Regions from separate parts of the Candidatus Pelagibacter sp. HIMB1509 genome, predicted to be linked through region 3. Evidence: riboswitches for the same ligand, from Rfam matches in the RefSeq annotation. Region 3 holds a riboswitch; each other region holds the start of a gene.

Region 1 (4,110 bases), 560 kb from region 3:
GTATTACTCCCAATGGTTTATTTTTCAGTAAAACATGGACTTTGGATTATAAAAAAATATGGACTTATTTTTTTACTAGTTTGTTTTCAAGGATTTTTGGGTTGGTACATGGTATCAAGTGGATTAGTTGAGAGAATAGATGTTAGTCATTATAGACTAGCAATACATTTGGTAACAGCTTTTATCATTTTATCAATTGTATATTGGCAATTTTTAAAGTTATCATCCTCTTCAAATCAAACATTTTCTATTAATCTTTTTATAGTAAAAATTTTTTTAGTTTTATTATTTTTGCAACTAATTATAGGCGCTTTTGTATCTGGTATGGATGCTGGTAAAATTTATAACACTTGGCCATTGATGGGTGTTAATTATTTTCCTGATGATAGTAGTTTTAAAGACTTTTTGAATTTAAAAGTTTTTGACAATCCCTCTATTGTTCAATTTATACATAGAAATTTAGCATACTTAATTATAGTCATATATGCCCTAATCCTCTTTAAAGTAATTAATACTGGAAACAAAAAATTATACAAACCTATTACTTTAATTGGTTTGACTTTGGCTTTTCAAATTTTTCTTGGAGTGATAACTATTTTATCTGGAGTAAAAATGTTATTTGCATCTTTACACCAGATAAATTCTATTTTGATAATACTTTCAACTTTGTATTTTATATTTATCTCAAAATACAAAAGACAGATTAATTAATTTCTATTTGTAGACATATAAATAAAATTAACTAACTGCTTTTAAATTACCTTTTGATGATTTATCTAAAGCTTGATCTAAATCATCAATGATATCATCAATATGTTCTAAACCAATACAAAGCCTAACATATCCTGGCGTTACACCTGAAGCAGCTAATTCATCATCGTTTAATTGACTGTGAGTAGTTGTTGCCGGGTGTATTGCTAAACTTCTAGCATCACCTATATTTGCAACGTGATAAAACATTTTTAAAGCCTCAATGAACTTTTTACCAGCTTCGATACCACCAGCTAATTCAATACCAACTAAAGCACCATTACCATTTTTCAGATATTTTTTTGCTCGACTTGATATCTCTTCATTATGTTCAGTGGAATAAATTACTCTCTCAACAGCTTTATGATTTTTTAAGTACTCAACCACTTTTGCAGCATTATCACAGTGTTGTTTCATTCTTAAAGCAACTGTTTCAAGTCCTTGTATTACGCCGAATGCATTATCTGGAGAAAGTGCTGATCCTAGATCTCTTAACAAGGTTACTCTTGCTCTTACTGCAAAAGCAACATTTGCACCTGTTAATTCAGGCACAGCTTTACCCCAAACAACACCTCCATAACTTGCATCAGGTTCATTAAATAGTGGCTGTCTTTTTGGATCTGCTGTCCAATCAAAATTTCCACCATCTACTAGTGCACCTCCAACTACTGTTCCATGACCTGCTATATATTTTGTTAAAGAATAAACAACCACAGCAGCACCATGTTCAATTGGTTTACAAATTACAGGGGCAGCAGTGTTATCCAAGATTAATGGAATGTTATATTTTCTCCCAATATCCGAAACCTCTTTAATTGGAAAAACTCTTAAATATGGGTTTGGTAATGTTTCTCCATAAAAAGCTCTAGTTTTATCGTCTATTGCTTTTTCAAAGTTTTTTGGATCAGACGGATCTGCATACCTTACTTCTATACCAAGCTTACTTAAAGTATGTGTAAACAACGAAACTGTTCCGCCATATAGATCCGTTGAACTAACAATATTGTCTCCAGCTTGAGCAACGTTTAATATCGCAAAAGTAGATGCAGTTTGACCAGAAGCAACAGTTAAACTTGCAAGACCACCTTCAAGAGCAGCGATTCTCTTTTCCAACACATCGTTAGTTGGATTCATTATCCGCGTATAGATATTTCCAAACTCTTTTAACGCAAATAAATTAGCTGCATGTTCAGTGTTATTAAATTGATACGAGGTTGTTCTATAAATTGGAACTGCTACTGAATTTGTAGCTGGATCACTTCTGTAATCTCCACCATGTATCGCAATAGTTTCTGGATTATTTCTTTTTGTACTCATTTTTACTCCTTTTTTAGTGCTTTTGCTTTATGCAAGGCGCACAATACAGTTCAAATGCCTACCGATTTAAAATTTTATGAAAATTCCATTTTAGCAGTTTTATGCCCGCAATAGGATCAAATCGGCAAGAGATAAATAGCATATTAGTTATGTTTTACAAGCTAAATATAAAATTGACTTTAAATAATTTAATAGTATTAATCCTCGCACAATGACAAAATTCACAAAAAAAGATCAAGTTACATCATCTTGGTACGAGATAGATGCAAAAAACGCAGTTGTTGGAAGATTAGCGACCGTTGTATCTAATATTATTAGAGGTAAAAATAAAACTACTTATACACCTCACATGGATGATGGAGATTTTGTTGTAGTAAAAAATATCGAACAAGCAAAATTTACTGGTAAGAAGTTTCAAAATAAAAAGTACTATAGACATACAGGTCATCCTGGTGGAATTAAAGTTACTACACCAGAAAAACTTCATGAAAAAAAACCTGGAGAAACTTTGAAACTAGCAGTTAAAAGAATGTTGCCAGGTGGTGTTTTGGGTAGAAAACAATTAACAAAATTAAAAATTTATTCTGGAAGTGCACATCCTCATGCTGCACAAAATCCAAAACTTATAGAATTAGATAAACTAAACAATAAAAACATAGCAAGAAATTAATATGGAAAACTTACAGTCAATTACAAAAACTCCTAAGCTAAAATTAGATTTTAAAGATAGTAAGTATGCAACTGGTAGAAGAAAAACCTCAATAGCAAAAGTATGGTTAAAAAAAGGTTCTGGTAAAATTTATGTAAATGGTAAATTATATAATGAATATTTTGCTGATGAAATTCACAAAATGCAAATTACAAGACCTTTTGAAATTATAAATCAAGCTACAGATTATGATGTTAGATGTAGCGTAAAAGGTGGCGGACCCACAGGTCAAGCTGGAGCTATGGTTCATGGTATTTCTAAAGCTTTGGTTCTCTTTGATGAAAATTTAAAAACAACATTGAAAACCGAAAAGCTTACAACCAGAGACTCTAGAGCTGTTGAGAGAAAAAAACCTGGTAGAAGAAAAGCTAGAAGAAGCTTCCAGTTTTCTAAAAGATAATTTTTTTTACAATTTAAACTGCTATAATAAAAAATGCCTAAGCTTAATGCATTAGTTGCCGGATCTACAGGATATATTGGTGTTCAATTAATCAAGTTATTAATTAACCACAAATATATTAATATTAAATATCTATGTGGAAATACGTCTGTTGGAAAAAATATTTCTTATTTTGATAAATCTCTGTCAAAAAAAAAATTACCTAAAATCGTAAAATTTAATCCTAAATTGTTAAATGGTATTGATGTTGTCTTTACAGCTTTACCAAATGGTGAAGCTCAAGATATAGCAAAAAAACTTAATGATAATATTACTCTAATTGATTTAGCAGCAGATTTTAGATTAAAAAAAGTTAATGATTATTTAAAATGGTACAAACAAAAACATAGAGCTCCAAAACTACAGAAGAAAAGCATTTATTGTTTACCAGAAATAAATCGTGATGAACTAAAAAATCACAATATTATTTCATGTCCAGGATGTTATCCAACATCAATATTATTACCTCTTGTTCCGCTAATTAAAAAAAAATTAGTTAAATTAGACAATATAATTATTGATTCAAAATCTGGATATTCTGGTGCCGGTAGAGGAGTTCATAAAAAATATAAAGATAAGAATTTATACAAATCTTTAAGTGCTTATGGTGTCGGTTTTCATAGACATAATTCTGAAATTCATCAATTTTTAAGCAAATTTACAAATAAAAATTTTCAATTTAGTTTTACTCCACATTTATCTCCAATGTTTAGAGGTATATTAAGTACAATTTATTTAGATTTAGAAAAAAATGTTAATCAATCAAAAATCATCAAAACACTTGAGATGTCTTATAAGGGAGAAAATTTTGTTAAAATATTAGACTCTGATAAACTCTTGAGCACAAATGATGTTATCAATACAAACAATTGCTTTATCACAGTGTGTAAATCAA
Region 2 (4,110 bases), 260 kb from region 3:
GAGAAGAAGCTGAAAAAAAAGGAGTAGAAATATCAGATCCTGATGCAAAGCAACATATTTATGGAATGCCCTACTCTGAATGGAAAGAAAAATACCAAAAATAACTTTCTATTCAATTCAAGTTAATGTTTGCTTATTTAAGTCTATTTATTGTTTCATTTTTAGCAGCAACAATACTTCCTTTTTCATCAGAGGCTATATTAGCAACTTATCTGTTATCAGAAACATATAACAAATTTTTTTTAATATTTATTGCAAGTTTTGGAAATATTTTAGGATCTATCTTCAATTGGTTTCTAGGAATTTATTTCTTGAAATTTCAAGATAAAAAATGGTTTCCTTTTACCAACACACAAATTGATAAATCATCCAGGTGGTTTAAAAAGTATGGTAAATGGTCTTTGTTATTTGCGTGGGTACCAATTATTGGTGATCCACTTACTTTTATCGCTGGAACGATGAGAATTAAATTTTTAATTTTTTTATTTCTTGTAAGTTTTGGAAAAATAATGAGATATTTTTTTATTTCTCTTTTAGTCTAGGAAACAATTCGACAAAATTACAAGGTTTATGATTAATATCTAATTGATGTTTAAGGATACCGTCCCAAGCATCTGTTACTCCTCCTGAGGATCCTGGTAAGGCAAATATGTATTTACCATTTGATAGAACTGCACAAGCTCTAGATTGAATTGAAGACGTACCAACTGTTTTTAAACTAATAGTCCTAAAAACTTCACCAAATCCTGGAATATGTTTATCTGCTATTTCATCAACAGCTTCAGGTGTAATATCTCTTCCAGTTAAACCTGTGCCACCAGTTGTAATGATAACGTCAATATCTTTATGACTAGTCCAATCTTTTAAAATTTTAACTATATCTGCTTTATTATCTTTACAAATTTTTCTATCAATTAATTGATGATTGGCCTCTTTAATTTTTTCAACCAAGATCGCACCAGATTTATCGTTATCAATTGTTCTTGTATCTGTTACAGTTAGTAAAGCTATATTTACAATCATAAATAAATTTTTTAATGATTATACTTACAATATTTTTTTTTATAACTGCAATATTATATTCAAGTATAGGATTTGGTGGTGGCTCCACTTATCTTGCTTTACTTTTAATTTGGGATGTTCCTTACTATATTTTTCCAATTTTAGCTTTAATTTGTAATATTATTGTAGTTTCTGGAAATTCTATAAATTTTTTAAAATCAAAAAATATTAATTTTAATTTACTATATCCTTACTTAATTGGTTCTATACCTCTTGCTTTTATCGGAGCATCTATATCAATTGACAAAAATTTATTTGAAATTTTACTTTTCTTTATTTTAATATTAGCTGGAGTTTTTTTACTTATTGAAAGCAAATCCTTTAACAAAAAAGAAATTCTTATTAAAAAAATACCCTTGATTTTCTCAATATTAATAGGATCAATAATCGGTTTTGTATCTGGTTTGGTTGGAATTGGTGGTGGGATATTTTTAAGTCCTATTTTATTTTTGATGAAAGCAGGATTTCCAAGGCATATAACAAGTACTGCATCTTTATTTATTTTAGTAAATTCAATTTTTGGTATAGGTGGACAATTAACAAAGGATATAGTCTTCAACGAATTTTTAAATTACTGGCCACTATTTATTGCTGTCTTAATTGGTGGCCAAATTGGAAGTTTTTTAAATATAAAATTCCTATCTAACAAAATATTAGCCCTAATGACTGCATGTCTAGTAATTTTTGTAGCTATAAGAATGGGCATAACACTTATTGCATAAGTTGAATTAATTATTTTTTGATATATTTAATCTCTGATGAAAAATTTTAAACCATTTGGGCCTTCAATAGGAAAATCTAAAATTTCTAAAAAATTTTTAGAAAAACTTAACAATGAAGTTGATACAAAAATATTCTCAAAATCAAATGATTATAGTTCAAAATTAGCAAGTCAAATTAGAAAAGAAGTTCAAATTTCTAAAAGTTTTATAAAAAAAAATTTGGAAAAAGAATTAATAAAAAATATTAAAATTTTTCTAACTAAAGAGCATATTAAAAAAATTAAAGAAATTAGAATTTTAAACCTGTGGGTCGTTAGCCAATATAAAAATGAGTATAATCCTATACATTATCATGAAGGGGACTTATCAGGTGTTGGTTATTTAAAAATTCCAAAACATATGACAAAAAATAAAAATGTTAAAAATAAAAAAATAAGAACAAATGGAACAATTGATTTTATAAATGGACAAAGAGCTTTTCTTTCAAAAAGTATTTTTAATTTGATACCAAAAACAGGCGATCTTTTAATATTTCCAAACTACTTAATGCATACAGCCTACCCCTTTAATATTGAGGAAGAAAGAAGATCGTTTTCTTTCAATGCTAAAATAATTTTTAATAAATAATTTACAAATTTTAATAATATTATATAAATCTAGTTGCCGATTTGATCCTATTGCGGGCATAAACTGCTAAAATGGAAATTCCCAATAGATCTAATTAGCAAGGTAGTTGAACTATATTGTGCACCTGCATGTAGCTTAAGCACTAAAAAAGTGAGGATAAAATGAATAAAGATTTTTTTAAAACAACAAAAATTTTAGATGGTGGAATGGGTCAAGAGTTATTGGCCAGAGGTATGGAACCTAAAGGAACTTTGTGGAGTGCAAATGCTTTAATTGAGGAAAAATACCACAACTTAATACTTAATATTCATAATGATTTTATTAAATCGGGAGCTGATGTAATTGTAACTACAACTTTTACAACCAGAAGAAAAAGATTGAGAGAAAATGGAATAGAAGATCAATTTAAATTCTTAAATCAGAAAGCCTGTGAAATTGCACAAAAAGCTAAATTAAATAATCCACATATTAAAATTGCAGGAGGACTCCCGCCTCAAGATTTGACATATGAAGAAGACAAGAGAAGTGAAAAAGAAATCACAAACGATCATTCGGAATTAGCAGAAATACTAAACCCTTCAGTAGATTTTTTCTATTTTGATGTCTGGAGCAGTATCAAAGAAATTAGATGCGGAATAGAAGCTATTAAGAAATTTAATAAACCATACTTAGTTGGGGTTCATATTTCTGAAGGTAACTCTTTACCAAGTGGAGAAAAAATTTCTGAAATTAATTCAATAATTACTGAAAATTGCCTAGGAGTAATTCTAGCATGTGTTTCGCCTGAAAATTATGAGAATAATTTAGATGAAATTCAAAAACTTAAAGTTCCATTTGGTTTCAAATTAAACGGATTTGTAACAACTAAACCAAAAGGTGGTTATACTTCTCAGTATAAAGAAAATGATGGATCTAACCCCAATAGTTTTTTAGGTCAAAGAAAAGATTTAGATCCTGAAAAAATATCAATGTTTGCAAAAAAATTTAGAGAAAATGGAGCAACTATTCTTGGAGGATGCTGTGAAACTCGTCCTTCTCATATAGAGGCAATAAAAAATACTATTTAACTTTTGTACCTTTTTTTACAAAATAGATACCTATAACAACTGCTATCAACGAAATTATAACTTTAGTAGTAACCAATTCTTTTAAAAAGATATAACTTAAAATAGTACCAAATATTGGAATTAGATAAGATACTTGAGATTGAAAAATTAAACCATTGTTAATTAAAATTCTAAATCTCAATAACCAGGCAATTCCAGTAGATACCAAACCAAGATAAATAACTGAAATAGTAGAATCTAATCTTGGAACAGTTTTCCAAGGTTGTTCAATCAAACATACTAAAGGTAATAATATAATAGTAGCCCAAATCAAAATTGAACTGGTAACATTTTCATTTTTTTTCTTGCTAATTTTAAGTGTTAAAAGACCTCCAATCACATAACAGGTAGATCCTAACAAAATTAATAATGCTGAAGTAAAGTTATTTTCATTAATTAATAAATTATCTGAAAATAAATAAACTATTCCTGAAAATCCTATTAAAATTCCAATTGTCCTAGTTAAATTAAATTTTTCATTTTTAGTAAAAAAATGTCCTAGAACAGTTGAGCTTAATGTAGTCGTTGACATTAAAATTGCTGCCAAGTTACTTTGAACAGATTTAACGCCATATGCTATTAAAAAAAACGGA
Region 3 (4,110 bases):
ATTGTTTTGTAACATTAAATTTAACAATACCTTTTGAGATGTTTAAAATTTTTGCTTCCCACTCACCACTACTGTTAAATAAAGAAAAAATTTCATTTTCTTTAACTCTCATTACTTTGTTTACGTAATGCGATTGAGATTTATCAAGCGTATCAGTTAAATTATTAGATAAACTTTTAGAAAAATATAATCTAATGTTACTCATATTATTAAATTAGTTTATGAAAAATATTAAAGCAATAATTTTTGACGCTTACGGCACTTTATTCGATGTAAATTCAGCAGCAGAAAAATGCAAAGATAAAATTGGTAATAAGTGGGAAACTTTTGCAAATTATTGGAGAACCACACAATTAGAATACACTTGGCTTAGAAGTTTAATGAAAAGACATAAAGATTTTTGGCAAATCACTGAAGACAGTTTGGATAAATCAATGAGTGTATTTAAAATAGATAATTCAATGAGAGATGAATTATTAGACCTTTACAAAATTCTCTCACCTTTTGAAGAAGTTCCAAAAGTATTAAAATCTTTAAAAGAAAAAAATTTTAAACTAGCAATACTTTCCAATGGGACACCTTCTTTATTAAATGAATTAGTAAGTAGTAATAATTTAAATAATTTATTTGATGATATTTTTTCAATTGAAGAAGTTGGTGTATTTAAGCCTGATTCTAAAGTTTATGATATACCAGTAAAAAAATACAAAATTGAAAAAAATGAAGTTGCTTTTTTAAGTGCGAATACTTGGGATGTATCTGGGGGAGGGAACTATGGATACAATTCTATTTGGGTAAACAGAAGCAATAATATTTTTGATAAACTTGATTACCAACCAAAATTAGAAATCAAAAACTTAATTGATCTGCTACCCAAAATAGATACTAAATAATACTAAGCTTTATCTCCATAATCAGTCATGTGTTTTGGAATTCTTTTATTTTTTCCATACATGAAATGATTTTCCATGTTTTCTCTATACTTACTTGCTGGTACCTTTAATCCAACAGACTCACATACTTCTCTGATTAACATTGGGTTAGCACCACAACAGACACCAAGATAATGTACACCTAAAATATTTGCCCATTTTGCAAATTGACCTATTTCATATCTATTACAAAAATGAGGATCTAGTGCTGTTGGAAAAGTTCTTCCGTGTGGTGATGGGCAAGAACAATCATCTCTGTCTGGTAAGTTAAAAAAAGTTGGATATTTTTCATTAGTTCTATATGGGATTGGTAATGCTCCAACATGACATTTCACAGCTTTTCTAATCTCCTTTAGAAAAGGCATCATTGTTGCTGGCCCTCTAAAACAATTTAATCCTACTACATCAGCTCCTCTTTGTTCTAACTCTTTACATGTATCAACAACAGATTTTCCATCCCTCATAATATTTTCACCCATTGGAGAAATGGTTAACACTGTTGGTAAGTTAGCTTTTTTCATTACCTCAAGCGCTTTAAACGCCTCTTCAGCATAATAAAAAGTTTCGCCAATCAACATATCGGCCCCTTCATCTACTGCCCAACCAATCATTTCTGTAAACATAGCTTCAACTTCTTTTTGAGCTTGCTTGTCATCCTCTTTCCAAATATTGGAGTTGGATATATTCCCGGCCATTAAATTTGGTTGTGATCCCTCTGGTGTATCTAAGGCAACTTTTTTTGCAATTTTAAGAGCTGATCTATTTAAGGGTTCAAGCAATTCCTCTTTACCAATTACTCTCATTTTTTCTCTATGACCATTATAGGTAAATGCTTCTACAATATCAGATCCTGCATGTTGAAATTCTCTGTGTAAATTTTCTAAAACTTCAGGATGATCAAGAGATACCATTGGTACAAATTCTCCTGAAGCCATATAGCCTCTTCTTTCTATTTCAAACAAAAAACCCTCAGCACAAATTACTGGTCCTTTATCTAATCTTTCTTTTAAAATATTTGTCATTTTTTTCTCCAAAATTAATCGGAGAAAAGAGCTTAAACTAGCTAAGAGGGTTAGAATAAAAACTCTCTTCTCCTTTTTAGTGCTTTAGCAAAATGCTGGGTGCACAATACGGTTCAAATACCCGGTTCAATTTTGAGGAGCTCAAAAAAAAACCACCAGCTGAAGCGGTGGTTGAGACGTCGCTTTAGCTGGATTTGTAAAGCGCCCGCAATTTAACTTAAATCAGCGCTTAACCAATATCACCATACAATTAATAAAAAGTCAAAAGAATTTGGCTTATCTAATTCTACTTTCTTCAAAGTTTTTGTTGAGTTTTAAGGATATTGTTTTGGTATTTTTTTTATTCCAATCAGAAAATGACTTTAAAATTGGAATAACAGAAAGTCCAAATTCAGTAAGAGAATACTCAACTTTAGGAGGCACTACTTGATGAACTTTTCTATTTATAATTCCATCAATCTCTAATTCCTTGAGTTGTTTTGATAACATTTGTTGTGTGATTGTTTTTAACTCTTTTTTAAGTTTATTAAATCTCACTATTCTATTGTTAAATAAATAAAATAAAATTCTGATTTTCCATTTTCCACCAAGAAAATAAATTGCTCTTTCCGCTGGGCATTCAATATTGTTTTTCATAATACCTATTTAAATACCTTGTTTTATTTTTCAAGGTATGATTATACATACTAGTATGAAAATATTGCGTTCTTGCAGAATTTAACCAGATCATTATTTAGATTAAATATTAGCAAAGGAGATTTATGAGCAAAGGAATAAAAGCAGGAGATCAACCTATTTCTATTGATGTTGAAAAAGGAAAAAATTACTTATGGTGTTCTTGTGGACAAAGTAAGAGCCAACCATTTTGTGATATGTCACATAGAGGAACAGAATTTAAACCAGTTAAATTTGTAGCTGAAGAAAATAAAACTATTTATTTCTGTAATTGTAAACAAACTAACAATCAGCCATTTTGTGATGGTTCACACAACAAATAGACCATGACAAATATTTTAGATTTAGTTGGGAGAATATTTATCTCTTTAGTGTTTTTGTTAAGTGGAATTAATAAAATTGGAAATTATGAAGGAACCATTGGTTGGATGGAGTCTTTGGGAATGCCAGGTATTTTTTTAATTCCAGCAATAATTCTTGAGATAGGTGCTCCAATATTAATAATAATTGGATATAAAGTAAAAATTTCTGCTGCTCTCTTAAGTTTATTTTGCATAGCAACTGCAATTATTTTTCACACAGATTTTAGTAATCAAATGCAATTTGTATCATTTATGAAAAATATAGCATTAGCTGGTGGATTTTTATTTTTGGTGATAAATGAGACAAAAGAGTTTAGTTTAGAAAGGAAATTAGCAAAATAAATGTCAAAAATTGAAGTAAGTAAAATTATAGATCCTATTCCAGCGTCAGATGGTGCAGGAGTAAAATTAAAAAGAAGTATTGGTGTTGAACCAAATTACTTTGATCCTTTCTTAATGCTAGATGAATTTGGATCTGAAAATAGCGAAGATTATATTGCTGGTTTTCCTCCTCACCCACATCGAGGCATTGAAACCGTTACATATATGCTCGCTGGAGATTTTGAACATAAAGATAGCACTGGTGGTGAAGGAAGAATGACCGCAGGTGATGTTCAGTGGATGAAAACAGGAAGTGGTATTATTCATTCAGAGATGCCAGCTATGAAAGAAGGAAGACTTCATGGCTTTCAACTATGGATTAACATGCCTGCTAAATTGAAAATGAGTAAGCCTGAATACATTTATATAGATGCTGATAAAATGAGTGTTCATAAAGATAATGAGAAACAAGTAAAAGTTATTGCAGGTAAATTTGAAAACGCTGAAGGACCTGTAAAAGGTCACAATGTAGAACCAGTTTATTTTGATGTAGAGTTAAAAAAAGATAAAGAATTTAATTTTAGCATTCCACCAACTCACAATACATTTATTTATCTAATTAATGGTGAAATTGAAATTGGCAATGAAAAGCATGATGAAGTTAAAGATAGTACTTTAATATTATTAACAAAAGGTGAAGAGCTTAAAGTTAAAGCAAAAACAGATGCTAAATTTCTTGTAATATCTGGAAAACCGATAAATGAAGAAATTGCAAGAGGTGGTCCTTTTGTGATGAAT

What was found. Region 3 has a riboswitch for S-adenosylmethionine ahead of ACTTBO_RS02120 (homocysteine S-methyltransferase family protein). Riboswitches for the same ligand answer to the same signal wherever they lie in the genome.
Region 1: another riboswitch for S-adenosylmethionine. It lies ahead of ACTTBO_RS05155 (O-acetylhomoserine aminocarboxypropyltransferase/cysteine synthase family protein); the one in region 3 lies ahead of ACTTBO_RS02120 (homocysteine S-methyltransferase family protein).
Region 2: another riboswitch for S-adenosylmethionine. It lies ahead of ACTTBO_RS03425 (homocysteine S-methyltransferase family protein); the one in region 3 lies ahead of ACTTBO_RS02120 (homocysteine S-methyltransferase family protein).

Annotation. Positions count from the first base shown of each region.
Region 1 covers NZ_JBNAIU010000001.1:967,520-971,629, reverse strand. Annotated here, with positions in the region: gene ACTTBO_RS05160 (COX15/CtaA family protein) at 1-711, shown strand, start outside; gene ACTTBO_RS05155 (O-acetylhomoserine aminocarboxypropyltransferase/cysteine synthase family protein) at 739-2,067, opposite strand; SAM riboswitch class V at 2,070-2,136, opposite strand; gene rplM (50S ribosomal protein L13) at 2,279-2,737, shown strand; gene rpsI (30S ribosomal protein S9) at 2,739-3,176, shown strand; gene argC (N-acetyl-gamma-glutamyl-phosphate reductase) at 3,210-4,110, shown strand, end outside.
Region 2 covers NZ_JBNAIU010000001.1:664,873-668,982, reverse strand. Annotated here, with positions in the region: gene ACTTBO_RS03450 (DUF1244 domain-containing protein) at 1-104, shown strand, start outside; gene ACTTBO_RS03445 (YqaA family protein) at 126-542, shown strand; gene ACTTBO_RS03440 (molybdenum cofactor synthesis domain-containing protein) at 523-1,023, opposite strand; gene ACTTBO_RS03435 (sulfite exporter TauE/SafE family protein) at 1,038-1,784, shown strand; gene ACTTBO_RS03430 (putative 2OG-Fe(II) oxygenase) at 1,821-2,411, shown strand; SAM riboswitch class V at 2,503-2,565, shown strand; gene ACTTBO_RS03425 (homocysteine S-methyltransferase family protein) at 2,573-3,478, shown strand; gene ACTTBO_RS03420 (DMT family transporter) at 3,471-4,110, opposite strand, start outside.
Region 3 covers NZ_JBNAIU010000001.1:406,647-410,756, reverse strand. Annotated here, with positions in the region: gene ACTTBO_RS02130 (RsmE family RNA methyltransferase) at 1-205, opposite strand, end outside; gene ACTTBO_RS02125 (haloacid dehalogenase type II) at 222-893, shown strand; gene ACTTBO_RS02120 (homocysteine S-methyltransferase family protein) at 896-1,954, opposite strand; SAM riboswitch class V at 2,021-2,086, opposite strand; gene ACTTBO_RS02115 (winged helix-turn-helix transcriptional regulator) at 2,231-2,590, opposite strand; gene ACTTBO_RS02110 (CDGSH iron-sulfur domain-containing protein) at 2,716-2,952, shown strand; gene ACTTBO_RS02105 (DoxX family protein) at 2,956-3,333, shown strand; gene ACTTBO_RS02100 (pirin family protein) at 3,334-4,110, shown strand, end outside.